3 regions of the Lysinibacillus sp. AR18-8 genome follow, and region 3 is predicted to be linked to each of the others. Evidence: riboswitches for the same ligand, from Rfam matches in the RefSeq annotation. Region 3 holds a riboswitch; each other region holds the start of a gene.
What was found. A riboswitch is a leader RNA that binds a small molecule or an ion and turns the genes downstream of it on or off. The one in region 3 is predicted to bind S-adenosylmethionine.

Region 1: another riboswitch for S-adenosylmethionine. It lies ahead of BFM98_RS18420 (bifunctional homocysteine S-methyltransferase/methylenetetrahydrofolate reductase); the one in region 3 lies ahead of BFM98_RS09015 (methionine ABC transporter ATP-binding protein).
Region 2: another riboswitch for S-adenosylmethionine. It lies ahead of BFM98_RS22365 (O-acetylhomoserine aminocarboxypropyltransferase/cysteine synthase family protein); the one in region 3 lies ahead of BFM98_RS09015 (methionine ABC transporter ATP-binding protein).

What each region holds. Positions count from the first base shown of each region.
Region 1 covers NZ_MDGU01000027.1:27,421-33,830, reverse strand. Annotated here, with positions in the region: gene BFM98_RS18430 (globin-coupled sensor protein) at 60-1,352, shown strand; gene BFM98_RS18425 (protoporphyrinogen oxidase) at 1,592-2,986, shown strand; SAM riboswitch class I at 3,086-3,186, shown strand; gene BFM98_RS18420 (bifunctional homocysteine S-methyltransferase/methylenetetrahydrofolate reductase) at 3,276-5,123, shown strand; gene metH (methionine synthase) at 5,116-6,410, shown strand, end outside.
Region 2 covers NZ_MDGU01000052.1:119,879-126,288, reverse strand. Annotated here, with positions in the region: gene BFM98_RS22365 (O-acetylhomoserine aminocarboxypropyltransferase/cysteine synthase family protein) at 202-1,503, opposite strand; SAM riboswitch class I at 1,620-1,733, opposite strand; gene BFM98_RS22360 (glycerol-3-phosphate acyltransferase) at 1,889-2,521, shown strand; gene BFM98_RS22355 (DASS family sodium-coupled anion symporter) at 2,717-4,198, shown strand; gene BFM98_RS22350 (succinyl-CoA:acetate CoA-transferase ScpC) at 4,272-5,795, opposite strand; gene chrR (class II chromate reductase ChrR) at 6,164-6,410, shown strand, end outside.
Region 3 covers NZ_MDGU01000009.1:220,149-226,558, reverse strand. Annotated here, with positions in the region: gene BFM98_RS09025 (MetQ/NlpA family ABC transporter substrate-binding protein) at 1-574, opposite strand, end outside; gene BFM98_RS09020 (methionine ABC transporter permease) at 643-1,311, opposite strand; gene BFM98_RS09015 (methionine ABC transporter ATP-binding protein) at 1,301-2,329, opposite strand; SAM riboswitch class I at 2,412-2,515, opposite strand; gene BFM98_RS09010 (thioredoxin family protein) at 2,572-2,883, opposite strand; gene BFM98_RS09005 (toprim domain-containing protein) at 2,898-3,239, opposite strand; gene gcvH (glycine cleavage system protein GcvH) at 3,331-3,711, opposite strand; gene BFM98_RS08995 (arsenate reductase family protein) at 3,793-4,149, opposite strand; gene BFM98_RS08990 (acyl-CoA dehydrogenase family protein) at 4,333-6,117, opposite strand; gene BFM98_RS08985 (acetyl-CoA C-acetyltransferase) at 6,244-6,410, opposite strand, start outside.

The sequences.
Region 1 (6,410 bases), on a different contig from region 3:
AAAGGGATTTGATGTTTCTCAGCCTGATGAAAGTAAACGGAATGAAAGAGGGAAGATGTGTGATTTTTCAAAAACAAAGAAAGACGAAGGTATTGGATTTACAGCAATACACAGTGAAAATGGATTTGTCCTCTCGTCAATCGATGGCGAAGCAAATTGAAATGCTGAACTTAACGAAGAACGACTTACAATATTTAAAAGCTTTCCAGCCAATAGTTATGGATAATGTAGATCACATCGTAAACCGTTTTTACAACATGATTGGAACAGAGCATCATTTGGTAGATATTATCAGTCATCATAGTTCTGTAGAAAAGCTTAAAGTAACATTACGGCAACATATTATTGAAATGTTTAACGGAACCATCGATGAGATGTATTACCAAAGGCGTGTAAAAATTGCAAAGGTGCATGTCCACATTGGGCTTAGAACACAGTGGTATATCTGCGCATTCCAAGATTTATCGATATCATTTATTGATTTAGTCGAAAAAAATATAGAATTTCCACAAGATCAATTTAATACGATCAGAGCTATATCGAAAATTTGTAATTTTGAGCAACAACTCGTTTTAGAAGCTTTTGAAAACACTGTGGAACAACTGAAAGAAAAAATGGTTCATGAAAAAGAAGCGATTGAACGACAGATTGTAGATTCTTCGGAAGCACTTGCAGCTATCTCGCAGGAAACCAATAATTCTTTTTGCTGCTTAAGTAAGCAATCTGACGAAATTAAACATTTGGCAAAAAAATCACTCGATGTGTCTACACTGGCTGAAAACCAAGCACTTGAGGGTCGCGAGCGTTTAAAAAATCAATCACAAAATATGCTCAATATTAGTCATTCTCTTCATGATATAGAAGAAAATATTGAACAATTATCAGGTATGTCTAAGGAAATGGAAACAATTATGAGTGTTGTGACCAATATTGCGAATCAAACGAATCTATTGGCTTTAAATGCTGCAATTGAAGCAGCACGTGCTGGGGAAGCGGGAAAGGGCTTTAGCGTAGTGGCCGATGAAGTACGTAAATTATCAATTCAGACAAAAGAATCTGTTACAGCAGTGGCTTTGTTATTGAAAAAGACAGGTGAACGAACAGAGAAATTAGAGTATTCTTTGACCAACATTCAAGATGAAGTTGCAGCAGGTGAAGAAAATATGTTACAAACTGAAGGCCAATTTACGAGTATATTGGGAGCCATGACAGAAGCAAAAGATCAAAATGAGTGTATGGCAACAAAAATACAAGCAATTGTAGGCATATTAAGTGAATTAGGCACTTCATTTACTGAGGTAACAAATTCAGCTGAAAAATTAGCGAGCTTTGCGCAAAATTTAAAAGGATAGACTACTAACATTTACATTCTATTTTTCATATTTTTAGACGTAATAAACACTATAGTACCTATTTAAATGTTTGTTGTGAAGTTATCGCTATAGAGGATCAATTTTATAGAGATTCAGAAAGTAAGAGCTATTTCACTGATGAAATAGCTCTATTTTTGCTAAATTTGTAAAGGGTTTAACGTAATTTTCAATGAAAAAGGATTATACTGTAGAAAGAATGAATAATAGGGGCGGTTATGATGAAAACAGTTGTTGTTTTAGGCGGCGGTATTACAGGACTATGTACAATGCATTATTTGCAACGTCAAGTGAAGGAACATAATTTAGATGTTCGTCTAGTGCTTATAGAAAAAAATACATATTTAGGAGGCAAATTATATTCAGCACATGAACAAGGTTTCATCATGGAAACGGGTGCTGATTCTATTGTAGCCCGTCATCAAGGCGTTATGGAACTCGTTCAGGAGCTTGATTTTGAGGCGGAATTAGTTTACAACGAAACAGGTATTTCTTATATTTATACGAATAATGAGTTACATGCTATTCCGGCAGATTCAACTTTCGGAATACCGATGAGTGTAGCATCCTTAGAGGAAAGTACACTTATTTCAGAGCAGGGAAAAAAAGAAGCGTTGAAGGATTTAACATTGCCAAACAATGGCTTCACAAAGGAAAGTTCTATCGGTGAATTTTTAACTTACTATTTAGGAGAGGAACTGGTGAAAAACCAAATTGCACCAGTCCTTGCAGGTGTTTATTCGGGAGATTTACATCAGCTTTCTATTGGCTCTACTTTACCGTATTTAATTGATTATAAGAATGATTTTGGAAGTATTATTAAAGGCTTTGATGCGAATCGTGAGCAATTTGTTAAAGCAGCGAACAAAAAATTTATATCCTTTAAAAATGGTTTATCTTCTTTAATTGATCGACTTGAACAAACCTTATCCGATGTAGAAATTATCAAGGGTGTTACTACACTAAATGTTCAAAAACAAGATAAGAACTACACAATTTACTTAGCTAATGGTGAAATTATTGAGTCAGATTATGTCGTTTTAGCATTACCGAACGATACTGTACAAAATCTGCTACAGGATGAATCTTTAAACCGCTATTTTGACCAATTTACGACAGCGTCAGCGATTACTATCTATTTGGGTTTTGATGTGCCAGACGCTAAATTGCCAGTAGATGGAACGGGCTATATTGTTTCCCATAATTCAGACGTAACTTGTAATGCAGCAACTTGGACTAGTCGTAAATGGAAGCATACATCGAAAGAAAATAAATTACTTGTGCGACTCTTTTATAAGAGCATCAATCCAGCCTATGAGCAACTACGCGCCATGACGGATGAAGAATTAGCAGCAGTTGCTTTAGAAGATGTGAGAAAGAGCCTAGGAATAGAGGAGCAGCCAACCGTTGTGAATGTAACAAAATGGATTGATCAAATGCCTAAATATGATCTAGCGCATCGTGAAGCATTACAAGGATTACTACAAGAATTACATGAGAAATATCCTAATTTATCGATTGCAGGGTGCTCGTATTTTGGCGTAGGTATTGGTGCTTGCATTCAAAACGGGAAAAAAATTGGTGAAGAGCTTGCAAAGGAACTTGCCAATTTCTAGGGTTTTAAGTGGAAAAAAACTTTGTTATGTGAAATAGTCTTGACTCATTCGTCAGTAAACGATATGATTCTTTTAATTATTTAAAAAATTCATACTTAATTCTTATCAAGAGAAGCAGAGGGACTGGCCCATTGAAGCTTCAGCAACCAACTTTATTGTCAGGTGCTAAATCCAGAAGACCGTTGAGTCGAAGATGAGAAGGAACAACAATGATGAATCGTTAAAGCCTTCTTTTTTTATGAAAGAAGGCTTTTTATTATATAGAGACATAGGAAGAGAGGCTAATTTTATGGGATTGCTTGAAAGGTTAAAAACGCATGTATTGACGGCAGACGGTGCAATAGGCACAGTGCTATATGGCTATGGATTGGAGTATTGCCATGAGGAAATGAATGTTCAGAGACCCGAGTTAATTGAAAAGATTCATAGAGAATATATTGCAGCTGGTGCTGACATCATTCAAACGAATACGTACGGTGCAAATGCCATTAAATTAGCTCGCTATGGATTGGAATCACGTGTCCAACAATTTAATGAAGCTGCTGTCACCATCGCAAAACGAGCAGCGGCTGATGGCGGTCAATTTGTTTTAGGAACAATTGGTGGTATTCGGGGAATTCGTAAAAGTGATGCAACCTTGGATGAAATATTAGCGACTATTGAAGAACAAGCAAGCGTCTTACTTGCAGGGAATCCAGATGGCCTTTTACTTGAAACTTATTATGATTTTGAAGAATTAACAGCAACCTTAAAGATGCTACGAGAAAAAACAAAATTGCCGATTATTGCACAAGTTTCTATGCATGAGCCCGGTGTTCTACAAAATGGGATGTCTTTAAATAATGCTCTCCATGAGCTTGAAGCCCTAGGTGCTGATATTGTTGGTGTCAATTGTCGACTAGGTCCACACCATACAATTCAGGCATTTGAAGGTGTAGAACTTCCTAATAAGGCATTTATGTCGGCCTATCCAAATGCATCACTACTGGACTTAGAGGATGGGCGTGTCGTTTATGAATCAGAAGCTGATTATTTTGGTCGAGCGGCTGTTGAATTGCGTGATCAAGGTGTACGTTTAATAGGGGGCTGCTGTGGTACAACACCCAAACATATTGCAGCAGCAAAGAAGTATTTAGAAGAGTTATCACCGGTTCAGGAGAAGCTTGCGAAGCCTAAAAAGATTGAGATTGTTCGGGAAGCGGAGCCAACAAAGTATGAGCCTCTTCATGAAAAAGTTAAACGTGAACGTTCTGTCATAGTAGAGTTGGATACGCCTAGACATTTAGAGATTGATGGGTTCCTTGAAGGAGCAAAGCAATTATATGATGCAGGTGCAGATGTAGTTATGATGGCAGACAATTCATTGGCCTCTCCACGTATTAGCAATATTGCAATGGGCGCATTGTTGAAGAGCTCACATGGTGTACGCCCACTAACTCATATTACATGTCGAGACCGTAATTTAATTGGTCTACAATCTCATTTAATGGGGTTAAATGCTTTAGGTATTCATGATGTGTTGGCCGTTACGGGTGATCCAACGAAAGTAGGAGATTTCCCAGGTGCGACAAGTGTTTATGATGTATCTTCCATGGAGCTAATTCAATTAATTAAGCAATTAAATGAAGGGGTCTCTTTCTCAGGTAAGCCACTTCGTAAAAAAGCAAATTTTTCAGTTGCTGCTGCATTTAATCCAAACGTCCGTGTGTTAGATCGTGCTGTGACACGCTTGGAGAAGAAAATTGAGCATGGGGCAGACTACTTCATTTCTCAACCAGTATATACGAAAGAGAAAATTGTAGAGATTTATGAGGCAACAAAGCATTTACAAGCTCCAATTTACATTGGTATTATGCCTGTTACGAGTTATAAAAGTGCTGAATTTTTACATCATGAAGTGCCAGGTATCAAATTATCTGAAGATGCCTTAACAAGAATGAAAGCATGTGGAGAAGATAAAGAAAAGGCAACCTTGGAAGGGATTGCTATTGCCAAAGAATTAGTAGAAGTGGCTACGCAATATTTCAATGGGATTTACCTTATTACACCATTTTTACGTTACGACGTGACACTAGAGTTGATGAAATATATAGAGCAATTGGATGAACAGAAAAAAGGAGTAAGTATACATGGCTAAGCACTCGATTGAAGAGCAACTAGAGAAACGTATTTTAATTCTTGATGGCGCAATGGGAACAATGCTACAAAATGAAAATTTATCAGCAGAGGATTTTGGTGGCGAGGAACTTGATGGCTGTAATGAAAATCTTGTGCTTACTAGACCAGATGTCATTGAAAAAATTCACCATAAATACTTAGAGGCAGGCGCAGATATTATTTGTACAAATACATTTGGTGGGACGCCTCTTGTGTTAAATGAATATGATCTTGGCACAAAAGCAGAAGAAATTAATAAGCGTGCAGTGGAAATTGCTCGCCAAGCAGTTGATCGTTATTCGACATCGGATTGGCCACGTTTTGTCGCAGGGGCTATGGGGCCAACAACAAAAACGTTATCAGTAACAGGTGGTATTACATTTGAAGAGCTAGAGGAAAATTTCTATGTACAGGCAAAGGCATTAATTGAGGCAGGAGCCGACGTTTTGTTATTAGAAACAAGTCAGGATATGCTCAATGTCAAAGCAGGCACACTTGGCGTAAAGCGCGCTTTTGCATCAACGGGAAAAGAGCTACCTGTCATGATTTCAGGAACAATAGAACCGATGGGTACAACGCTTGCAGGGCAAACAATTGATGCCTTTTATATTTCGATCGAGCATATTAAACCATTATCAGTTGGCCTAAACTGTGCGACGGGACCTGAGTTTATGACGGATCACATTCGTTCATTAGCAGAGCTTTCAACAGGCTATATTAGCTGTTACCCAAATGCTGGCTTACCAGATGAAGAAGGGTGTTATCATGAATCACCAGAATCGCTATCGCAAAAATTAAAAGGCTTTGCAGAAAAGGGTTGGCTTAATATTGTAGGTGGATGTTGTGGGACGACACCCGCTCATATTGCAGCCATTCGTGAGATCTTAAAAGATGAAAAACCTCGTCAATTACCAGAAAAAACACATGGTCATGCGGTATCAGGAATTGAACCGTTATTGTATGACGATTCTATGCGTCCGTTATTTATTGGGGAGAGAACAAATGTAATCGGCTCTCGTAAATTTAAGAATTTAATCATTGACGGGAAATTTGAGGAGGCCGCAGAGATTGCACGTGCTCAAGTCAAAAATGGTGCACATGTTATTGATATTTGTTTAGCCAACCCTGATCGCGATGAATTAGCCGATATGCGTGGATTTATGCAGGAGGTTGTAAAAAAGGTTAAGGTGCCTCTTGTGATTGACTCAACTGATGAAAAAGTAATTGAGGAAGCATTAAAGTTTTCACAAGGGAAAGCCATCATTAA
Region 2 (6,410 bases), on a different contig from region 3:
AACTTATTTCCTAGTATATAACATGGATTTAATAAAGTCAATAATACATATAAAATTACTTGGTATTATTTTTTATAAGGTTCTGATAATTAACGGGTGCAGTAATAGATTGATGTAGCAACGTTTAACGCATTACCAAATGAGGCTAATCGAATGAGAAAATACGTTAACGTCACAACATCTTACCATTTTCTTTAAACTTTAAGCTTCTACTGTTTGTTCAGTTGTTGTAGCCTGTGTAATGGCTTGATCTAAATCAGCAATAATATCCTCTACTGCCTCTAAACCGATGGATAAGCGAATGAGCGACTCGGTTACACCAGCTTGAACTAATTCGTCTGCTGATAGTTGCTGATGAGTAGTGGAAGCTGGATGAATAATTAATGACTTTGCATCACCTACATTTGCTACATGTGAAAATAATTTCACGCTATCAATAAGCTTTCGCCCAGCTTCTCGTCCACCCTTTATGCCAAATGTAAGCACTGAACCGAAGCCATTTCTTAAATATTTTTTTGCTAACTCATGTGTCGGAAAATCTTCTAGGCCATTATAATTTACATACTCCACAGATGGGTGGTTTTGTAAATACTCAGCCACTGCCAATGCATTTTCATTGTGTTTAGGGATACGCAGATGAAGCGTTTCTAACCCTTGCAATAAATTAAAAGCAGCATCAGCACTTAATGTTGGACCAAAATCACGTAATAATTGTACACGTAGCTTTGTAGCAAAGGCAGCAGAAGCTGTATCAATTCCATAACGTAGACCATGGTAAGAGGCATCTGGTTCAGTAAAACCAGGGAATCGACCGCTAGTCCAATCAAACTTACCAGCGTCTACAACAACGCCCCCTAAAGTTGTACCATGACCTCCTATCCATTTAGTTGCTGAATGAACTACAACATCTGCGCCGTATTCAATAAGTGTAGAACCGTAAGGAGAAGCGAACGTGCTGTCAATAATTAATGGTAGACCATTATCATGTGCAATTTTAGCTACTGCCTCAATATCTAAAACCTTTAAACTTGGATTACCATAAACCTCTGCAAAGACAGCTTTTGTTTTATCAGTAATCGCTGCTTTGAAATTCTCTGGGTTTGTTTCATCTACAAAAATTGTTTTAATACCATAGTTTGGCAATGTGTTAGCAAATAAATTATACGTACCACCATATAAAGAACTAGCTGCTACTATCTCATCACCAGCTCCAGCTAGATTTAAAATGGAAAATGCGATAGCTGCTGCACCAGATGAAAGTGCTACTGCTGCTGTTCCACCTTCCAATAAAGCCACACGTTTTTCAAACACATCAACTGTTGGGTTGGTAATTCGTGTGTAAATGTTCCCTGCTTCCTCTAAGGCAAAAAGACGTTGCGCATGAGCAGTGTCTTTAAATACGAAAGCAGTTGAGCGATAGACTGGAACTGTGCGAGAACCCGTCACTGGGTCTGGCTCTTGACCACCATGCAACAGCAATGTTTCTGGTTTAAAATTTGTCATTGTGTACCTCCAAATGGTTATTTTTTTACGATGGTACCGGAGATGAGGAGGATTTTTCTGTAGAAAACAAAAACCCTCTTCAGCTAAGAAGAGGGTTGCGGTTGCAAGTTTTCCTCCCCTTATCTGCCAGATCCAAGTAAGAATCTGTAGGAATTAGCACCTTAGTAAGCTCATTGCTTACTGGTTGCCGGGCATCATAGGGCCTATCCCTCCGCCGCTCTTGATAAGAGTATGAGATTCAATTTCCATCGTTGTTACACAGTATAAACATAGAGTTTTTTTCTGTCAACAAGTAAATTTTATTTTTTCCGAAACTTCTGTCTGCTCTTATACGTAATATGAACGCATACACTATTTTAGAAAAAATTTTGAGAGGAGTATTTTTATGGTAAAGGCCGTGATCATTTTTCTTATGATTGGCTATTTAATAGGCTGTATTCACGGCTCTAAAGTGGCTCAATTTTTATCGGGGGTTGATTTAAAAAAGGCTGGCCACGGTAATGCTGGTGCCTCTAATGCTACTCTTTCCCTTGGCTGGAAGTATGGCGTTTTAGTAGCCCTCATCGATATAGGCAAAGGCGTTGTCGCTATTATAGGTGCGCATTTTTATCTAGGGGACGCCATTCATTTAACAGAAGAACAAATTTGGCTGCTTACTTATATTATGGCTGCTGGGGTTATTTTAGGTCATAATTTCCCCTTCTACATGGGCTTCAACGGCGGGAAAGGAACGGCCTCCATCATTGGTATTTTACTTGCTGTTGATTGGAAGATTGGTTTATTTGCACTTATTTTATTTGTTATTTTATCCTTTGCAACAAATTATTTAATTGTAGGTGTTCTAGAATTTTATCTCGTGTTTTGTACAGTAACTTATTTATGGATTCCTGGCATTGGCCCAACCATTATAGCTCTTCTTCTTTTTGGCATAGCCATCATCCTGCACCTCGAAAATATTAAACGATTAGTCAATGGAACAGAGCCTAAAGTAACTTCTGCCTTTAAGAAAAAGAAATAATATTTAATGGATATTTTTGTATTTTTTGTGACCGTATTTTTTCTCTTTATCTACTCATATTGCTGTAAAAAACAACATTTTCACATAGATTTTTTTCTACAATAAAATAGACATATTCTTATCTCAATAAAACATTATACAGGCCGATGTTATGGATAATAATCGTCATTTTTATCGTAGAAAGGATGAGAAAATATGTCTTCACCAAAGCAAGCAGCTACAAAACTTAATTTAAAGCCACTATGGATTGGCTTGGCATTCGCGTTACTAATCATTATTACCTTTTTACCTAACAATGGTGATTTACCTATAGCTGGGCAACGAGCTTTAGCCATTTTAGCTTTTGCAGTCATCCTTTGGGTTACAGAGGCCGTTTCATATCCTGTGAGCTCGGCCATGATCATTGCACTAGTAACTGTTTTACTAGGACTCGCTCCGTCAATGGATAATCCAACTACAGAGCTAGGAACAGCTAGCGCATTAAAATTATCTTTAAGTGGCTTTAGTAATTCTGCCGTTGCTTTAGTAGCAGCAGCTCTTTTTCTAGCGGCAGCAATGCAAATTACTAATCTACATAAACGACTTGCACTTTGGATTCTTTCACTGGTAGGAACGAAAACAAAAGCTATCGTATTTGGCGCTATTTTAGTGTCTATCGTCCTCGCATTTTTTGTACCTTCTGCTACAGCACGAGCTGGCGCGGTAGTACCGATATTGCTTGGAATGGTGGCAGCATTTGGTTTACCACGTGATAGTCGGCTTGCTGCCTTATTAGTTATTACTTCGGTACAAGCCGTTTCCATTTGGAATATTGGTATTAAAACTGCAGCAGCTCAAAATATGGTGGCTTTAAACTTTATCCAAGAGCAATTTAATGTGGATATTTCATGGGGTGCTTGGCTACTTTATGCAGCCCCCTTCTCAATTATTATGTCGATCTTTTTATTTTTCATTATGATTGCTTTAATTAAACCTGAGACTAGCAATATCGAAGGTGGTAAAGAGGTCATCAAAAAACAGCTTGCAGAGCTTGGCCCATTAAAGGCTCCTGAAATTCGTTTAATCATTACATCCGTAGTTTTACTATTTTTCTGGGCAACTGAAGGGAAGCTACATCCATTTGATACGACAACAGTCACAATTATTGCTATCGCGATTCTATTAATGCCTAAAATCGGTGTGTATTCATGGAAGGAAGTTGAGCCTCATATTCCATGGGGGACAATTATCGTCTTTGCGGTAGGCATTATGTTAGGAACCATTTTACTAAATACGCAAGGTGCTGCATGGTTATCAGATAAAGTTTTTGGTTCACTTGGGCTAGATACTATGCCTTTACTAGCAACCATCGCACTCGTAACTTTATTTAACATTTTGATTCATTTAGGTTTTGCAAGCGCAACTAGCTTAGCCTCAGCACTTATACCTGTGTTTATCGTTTTAGCCTCCACATTAACGGCTAATGTTGATCAAGTTGGTTTTGTTATTGTGCAACAATTCGTCATAAGCTTTGGCTTCCTGTTACCAATTAGTGCACCACAAAACATGCTTGCCTATGGTACAGGCTCCTTTACAACAAAGGATTTCTTGAAATCTGGAATTCCCTTAACCATTATCGGTTTCCTTCTCGTACTTTTGTTCTCTGCAACTTATTGGAAATGGATTGGATTATTATAGAACTTTCATTAAATTAAAACGTAAAAGCCTTGAAGAAACAGACTATCTGTCCTTCAAGGCTTTTAAGATAAGACTATTGTTTCGTAAAAGCAGGGTCCTTCATCGTACCGTTTTTCGCATAGTTAACGTGCCATGATAGTGCTTTTTCTAGGTCATGTGGTGTGTGATGTCCACCCGTTGCCTCATTGGCATCATTAAAGTACTGCCACAGCTGCTCCCTATAATCAGGATGTGCACAATTATCAATGATAAGTCCCACTCGTTCTTTTGGAGCAAGTCCTCGTAAATCTGCTACGCCCTGTTCAGTTACAATGACATCAACATCATGCTCCGTATGATCCACATGTGAGACCATTGGGACAATACTCGAAATATCTCCACCCTTAGCATAAGACTTTGTTACAAAAATTCCTAAACGTGCATTACGAGCAAAGTCACCAGACCCTCCGATACCATTCATCATCTTTGTACCAGAAACATGTGTGGAATTCACATTGCCGTAAATATCTAATTCCAATGCCGTATTCACTGAAATTAATCCGAGTCGACGAATAATTTCAGGCTGATTTGAAATTTCTTGAGGGCGCAACACTAATTTATCAGCATATTTTTCAAAATTCCCATAAACACGGTTTCCTACTTGCTCAGAAAGGGTAATAGAAGTAGCAGATGCAAAATTCACTTTCCCTGCATCCATTAATTCAAATACTGCATCTTGGAGAACTTCTGAATAAACTTCTAAGTTCTCAAACTCAGAGTCTTTAAAGCCTAGCAATACAGCATTTGCTACTGAACCTACCCCAGATTGAATTGGACGCAAACTTGTTGTTAAGCGACCTACTTTAATCTCTTCACGTAGGAAATTTAATAAGTGATTAGCCATAACATCTGTCTCTTCATCTGCAGGGACAATCGTTGATGGCGCATCTAATATATCCGAAATGACGATGCCTTTTACTTTATCTAAATCTAGTGGAATTCCAATTATACCAAGACGATCAGAGACATTCTGTAAAGGAATTGGATCACGTTTTCCTTGTTGTGCAGGTACATAAATATCATGTATACCTTCTAATGCATCAAGCTGTGCTACGTTTAATTCAATGATGACTTGGTCTGCTTCTTGCACAAAAATGGGAGAGTTACCAACTGAAGTTGTAGGAATTAATAAGCCTTCTTCTGTAATAGCAGCCGCTTCAATGATCGCAAAATCAATTGGTCCAATAATGCCTTGACGAACAAGCTCAGCATTATGGGAAAGATGGGCATCGACAAATGTGATATCACCGCTATTGATTTTATTACGAATGCCAGCATCTGCTTGGAAAGGACCGCGCTTACGTATGACCCCTGCTTCTGCTAAATATTGGTCTACCTCAGGTCCAAGTGATGCACCTGTAAAGACATCTACTTGAAAATCCTCTTTTTTTGCTTTCTCTACAAGTGCAAGAGGTACAACCTTTACATCACCAGCACGTGTGAATCCACTCATCCCTAATACCATGCCATCCTTAATCCAAGAAGCTGCTTCTTCTGCTGTTACAACCTTGCTTCGTAATTGTTCATGACGAAGCTTTTTCGCTAACTTTTCTTCCATTCCCTATTCCTCCATTCCACTTTATTTTTGTTCAACTTGCATATTTGGTTCCAGTAAATCTGTGACATCCGTCAGAGAATGTATCTTTATTCCAGGAGGATTTCATTACCTAATAGCTAATGCTGTCTAAACATTTGTGAATAAAGATCATGTAATTTTTTGGTAGCACAACCAAATAAACAGTCGCTTCCATAATTTTATACTATTTAGAATATTTAATCTATATCAAATGAAATATTTTACTTTACGAGATAATTTCGTCATTTATAAATTATTTATAAATAACTTTTTGTTCCTCATTATTCGATTTTGCTAGAAAAGCGTGCTATGCTCAAGGTATAGAACAGACACAAAGGAGAGAGTTTTTAATGGTTAAAGAACTATTACGTAGCCATTCCTCGGTACGCATCTATGATGGAGAACCGATTTCAAAAGAAATCATTGAAGATTTAATTGGAACAGCACAAATGGCTGCAACATCACATTTTGTGCAAGCCTATAGTGTAATATGGGTAACAGATGCAGATAAAAAGGAAAAATTAGGCTTACTCTCTGGTAATCCACGTCAATATGAAACTTCAGGTGGGGCATTTGTTTTTTGCGTAGATTTCAAGC
Region 3 (6,410 bases):
CATCGAATTTAAAGTTTTTAGGATTTTCTTCAATATCCTTTAATTCTGCTGCTGTTTTATCAATGCCTTCTTTTAATTTGATTAAGCCTTTAGCCTCTAACAATGACAGCATACGACCATGGTCAGATACTGAGTTAGAAAGTAAAATTGTTGCGCCTTCAGGCAGGTCTTCTAACGTTTTATATTTTTTAGAGTAAATACCGATTGGTTCAATATGAACGCCACCTGCATTAACGAAATCATAGCCATTGTCTTTAATTTGTAGCTCTAAGTAAGGAATGTGCTGGAAATAGTTTGCATCAAGTGTTTTTGAGTCTAAATCTTGGTTTGGTAGAACATAATCTGTATACGTTTCAATTTTAAGGTCTATGCCTTCTTTAGCTAAGATCGGTTTTGCTTTTTCTAAAATAACTGCGTGTGGTGTATTAGAAGCACCTACTTTTAATATTACGTTTTCTTTGCTATCTGTTTGATCGCCAGATGCTGATTTTTCATCTTCTTTTTTATCTGTACCGCAAGCTGCTAATGCTAGTACAAGTATTGATAAAAATAATCCTGCTAATAACTTTTTCATTTATGACACTCCCTTTTATTTGTTTAAAATATGTTAGCGGTAAAAACCGGAATAACCCCTTTTTCTTGCTAGCGTTTATCAATTTTCTCGGTAATTAAATCACCAATCCATTGAATAATAAATACGACTACTAAGATCAAAATAGTTGCCATTAATGTCACATCTTGGCGATTTCGCTGGAAGCCGTCTAAGAAAGCTAAGTTACCAAGACCACCTGCACCAATAATTCCTGCCATCGCTGTATATCCTACAAGAGCAACAGCCGTTACAGTGATACCAGAAATCAAAGCTGGTAATGATTCCGGAACCAATACTTTCCAAATAATCGTAGAAGTTTTTGCTCCCATTGAACGGGCTGCTTCAATCACACCTTTATCAATTTCACGTAACGCAATTAATACCATACGAGCATAAAACGGTGCTGCACCGATAATTAAAGCAGGTAACGCCGCATTGGCACCGCGAATTGTACCTAGTAAAAACTTCGTAAATGGAATTAATAAAATAATTAATACGATAAATGGAATGGAACGGAAAATATTAACGAGTGATCCTGTTAAAAAGTTAACGATTTTATTTGCCCATAACTGATTGGGGCTAGTTAGAAATAGAACAATACCAATGACTAACCCAAGAATAAATGTCACAACCGTTGATATAGCTGTCATGTATAAAGTTTCATAGGTAGCTTGCCACATATTTTCCCAGTCTACATTCGGAAAGAGATTAGTTAGCATTTTCAATCACCTCCGTCTGTACTTCCACTGTATTTAAATAACGAAGGGCTTCAGTGACGTTTGTCTGAGAGCCATCAATTTGCACAATCAATGTACCATATGCACCATTTTTTGTTTGCGAAATATTTCCGTGAACAATACTTACTTCTACATCAAATTGTTTCACAAGATGTGAGATGACAGGCTGTTCTGTTTTTTCACCAACAAAAATCAATTTGACAAGTTGTCCAGTTGGATAGTTTGTTTTAATTTGTGCTACCGTATCCTGTGTTTCCTTAGTGTCTGTAATTTGAGATACAAACTTCTTAGTAATAGCCGCCTGTGGGGCTTGGAAGACTTGTAATACCTCACCACGTTCCACAATTTCGCCTGCCTCCATCACCGCTACACGATGACAAATTTTGCGGATGACATGCATTTCGTGGGTAATCAGGACGATTGTTAAGCCTAAGCGTTCATTTATATCTACGAGTAAATCAAGAATGGCATCCGTTGTTTCAGGGTCGAGTGCGGATGTCGCCTCATCACATAGTAAAACCTCTGGATTATTCGCTAATGCACGTGCAATTCCTACACGCTGCTTTTGTCCCCCGGAAAGCTGGGATGGATATGCCTTATCGCGCCCTTCTAAGCCTACAAGGGCAATTAATTCCTTCACACGCGCTTCACGTTGAGCCTTTGGGAAGCCTGCGATTTCTAAAGGGAATGCAATATTTTCGGCAACTGTTCTTGACCAAAGTAAATTAAAATGCTGGAAAATCATACTTACCTTTTGTCTAGCTGCTCTAAGCTTTTGCCCTTTTATCGATGAAAATTCTTGATTGTTCACCGTTACTGTTCCTGCTGTCGGTTTCTCTAAACCGTTTAATAAACGAATCATGGTACTTTTACCAGCACCACTATAGCCGATAATGCCAAAAATTTCACCTTTATTAATAGTAAGGTTGACGTCTTTGACTGCCGTTAATTCGCCATTTGCTGTTTTGTATTTCTTTGTAATATTTTGAAGCTGGATCATAGCGAATACTCCTTTTCTCATATAGAAAACCCCTTCACTCACAGACAAGTAGAAGGGGTCACGTATGATACGTTAAACCGTTCTCTCATCTTTCAAAGAAAAATCTTTGGGTGATTTGGCACCTTTTCACATTGTGATGGTTGCCGGGCTTCATAGGGCACTTCCCTCCGCCACTCTTCATAAGAGTTCGATATATTTAATGTTTTAGTAATATATTTGATACTTTACCACGCTAGTAAAGTTCAGTCAATTGATTTTTTTAACAATTCATATAAAAATGGTACGGATTGAAAAGCATAAATCTTTTCTGTCACTTTTCCGCCATCACTGATGAGTAGACATGGAACACTTTCAATTTGATGCTCATAAGCTATGTGTTCCAAAAAGTTGATATTTGCTTTACCAATTTGTAGCTGTGGCAGTAATTGCTCAATAATGGACATCATTTTAGATGCCACTGCACACGTTCCACACATCGGTGTATATAAATAAAATGCAGTTTTCTCTCCCGACTGTTTAGCCGCTTCCCACTGCTCTATTGACCATTCTTCCATTTACTCACGCAACCTTACAAAATATATTCATTATGGATTGAAAAATGTGCACGCAGTAAGATCATTGCTAGCACTTTTCTTGGTGTCGTTTCTACTTCCTTGTATGTTGGCATTGTGCGCAGATGCTCAGCCTCTGGATAATGTCTGTCCATTAATGCACGTAGCTTATCACCAGAAGTATCTGCATCAAAAAAAGTAAATAGCTCACAGCCCTCATAGGGATCCAGTAGTTCTTCTAATTGATGCACACCAATTGTACCATTCGTACATAGTATTGTAACATTCTCATTCAAAATAGGCTCAATTTGTAGCTTATCTGAGCGCCCTTCTACTATCAAGCATTTTCCCTCGAACATTACGCCACCTCCATTTAGAGATCCCCACTTATAAGTCATTATATAACAAAAAACGCCGGTAGTTTCCGACGTTTTTCGATTATGGCTTGTCTTATTCAGCGATCATTTCTTCGTATTGCTCTGCTGTCATTAGTTTCTCAACTTCTGATGCGTCAGCAGGCTCAACAACGATCATCCATGCTTTTTCATATGGTGATTCATTAACGAATTCTGGGCTATCTTCTAAATCTGCATTTACTTCAACTACAGTACCTGAGATTGGTGCATATAATTCAGAAACAGTTTTTACTGATTCTACGCTACCGAATGGATCATCTGTTTTGATTTCGTCGCCAACTTGTGGAAGCTCAACGAATACGATATCTCCTAATTCAGATTGTGCGAAGTGAGTAATACCAATACGTACTTTTCCATCTTCTACTTTTACCCATTCATGTTCTTCAGAGTATCGTAAGTCTTTAGGTGTGCTCATGCAAAAAACCCCTCCATAAATATGTAATATATTCACTTTCAGTGTGCCATACTTCTCCTATAAATACAAGGTTTAATACGGTTATTTCCAAGCTTGCTCAAAATCTACTTCTTTAAAACCTAAAGTAACTTTTTTTCCATCTGTCACGATGGGACGTTTCATTAACATGCCATCTGAAGCAAGTAGCTCAAGCTGCTCATCCTCCGTCATTTCCGCTAACTTGTCCTTTAAGCCAAGCTCACGATATTTCATGCCTGAGGTATTAAAAAATTTCTTCAAAGGCTGTCCACTAGCTTGCCAAATAGCTGTTAGTTCTTCTTTAGTGGGAGGTTGCTCTGCGATATGTACCTCTTCATAGGAAACCTCATGCTCATTTAACCACTTCTGTGCCTTTTTACATGTTGTACATTTCGGATAATGGAAAAATTGAATCGTCATTACAATGCTCCTCTTCTGTCTTTTTCTGTAGTATACCATCATAGTTGTTTTCAATGGTGAACTTCACTCTTTTTTGTAAGTTTATCCACCAGTTGTGCAAATTTATCCGCTCCTTTTACGATTATCCATCTCATATAAAAAACCTAGCTATCTTTTGCAGATAGCTAGGTTAAATTTGCACTATTATACAATATATTTTTCAGCATCAATTAATTTAACGGAAGCCTCACGCTTCTTCGCAATTAAATTGTATGGATTATTACGCGTTAGCTTACGCAGTGCAGATAATGTCATACGGGCTGCATCGCCATCCGCTGAAGCAAGAATTGTGTCTTTTGCTTCTTTTTCGATTTCTGCGAATGCTTCTTGGCAGAAAATTTGTGTGTATAGCAATTTTTGATGTGCTTTTTCAGCACCGTCACGAGCAATTGCTTTTTCTGTACGTAAGACAGCTGATTCCATTGCAAATAATTGGTTAGCTATATTCGCAATGTTTACCAATACTTCTTGCTCTTGATCAAGCTTTGCACCAAAGCGTTGTGCTGCTAATCCTGCAGCTAATACAGCAATCTTCTTGGCATTTTTCACTAAATATTTTTCTTGTGCTAACGGCTCTGTACCGATATCCTCTGGCATTAGCATAAGCAGCTCTTGCTGTAAATTTTGGGCAACTTGTAATAATGGTAGCTCACCCTTTAGCGCCTTTTTCATAAATGTGCCAGGTACAATCATGCGGTTAATTTCGTTTGTACCTTCAAAAATTCGATTAATACGAGAATCACGGTAAATACGCTCTACCTCATATTCAGCCATAAAGCCATAACCGCCATGAAGTTGGACAGCTTCGTCAGCAATATAGTCTAAAGTTTCTGAACCGAATACTTTAGCAATAGAGCATTCAATGGCATATTCAGCAATCGCTCCTGCAATTACTTTACCTTGCTTTTGCTCTTCTAGGCTTAATTGGCTTAAGCGATCCTCAAATAGGCCCACAGTACGATAGTTTAATGATTCTGAAGCATACAATTGAGAAGCCATCGTTGATAATTTTTCTTTTGTCAGATTGAAATCAGAAAGCTTTGTCTTAAACTGCTGACGTTGGTTTGTATACTGAATAGCTAACTCCAATGCACGTTTCGATCCGCCAATTGTGCCCACGCCTAGTTTATATCGACCAATGTTTAAAATATTGAACGCAATGATATGCCCACGACCAATTTCGCCTAATAGATTTTCTACAGGTACTTCGGCATCTTCCAATACCAATGTACGAGTTGATGATGATTTAATCCCCATTTTCTTTTCTTCAGGACCAACTGAAACACCATTGTAGGCACGTTCTACGATAAAGGCAGAGAATTTATCGCCATCAATTTTTGCGTAGACCACAAATACATCAGCAAAGCCTGCATTCGTAATCCACTGTTTTTCACCATTTAAAATATAATGTGTGCCAGCTTCATTTAATTTTGCAGTCGTTTTTGCACCTAGAGCATCTGAACCTGAACCTGGCTCTGTTAATGCATAGGCAGCGATTAATTCACCTGAAGCAAGCTTAGGTAAATATTTTCTCTTTTGATCTTCATTACCGAATAGAACAATTGGTAATGACCCAATACCAACGTGGGCACCATGTGTGATTGAGAAACCACCTGCAACAGACATTTTTTCAGCGATTAAAGCTGAAGAAACTTTGTCTAATCCTAACCCTTCGTATTCTTCAGGCACATCTGCTCCAAGTAAGCCTAATTCGCCTGCACTTTTTAGGAGACGCACTGAATGCTCAAATTCATGGTGCTCTAAATTTTCCACTACTGGTAAAACTTCATTTGTAACGTATTCCTCTGTTGTTTTAGCAATCATTTTATGCTCGTCAGTGAAATCTTCCGGTGTAAATACACGATCTAATTCCACATCTTCAATAAGAAATCCGCCACCTTTAATGAAATCAGTTGTTTTTTCAGTCATGATTAATTCCTCCCAATATATCTTTTTGTTAGTTGATTCCCCTAATGATCATGTATAGAAAAGCTTGACGTATACAATGTTCGGAGGCAACCGTAAACAGTACACCTCAAGCTGATCTAGCAAAAATTATAGAATTTCAAATACGCCAGCAGCACCCATGCCGCCACCAATACACATTGTCACTACGCCATATTTCTTCCCTTGACGCTTCAATTCATGAATTAGCTTTAATGTTAAAATAGCTCCCGTTGCGCCTAGTGGATGACCTAATGCAATCGCTCCACCATTGACAT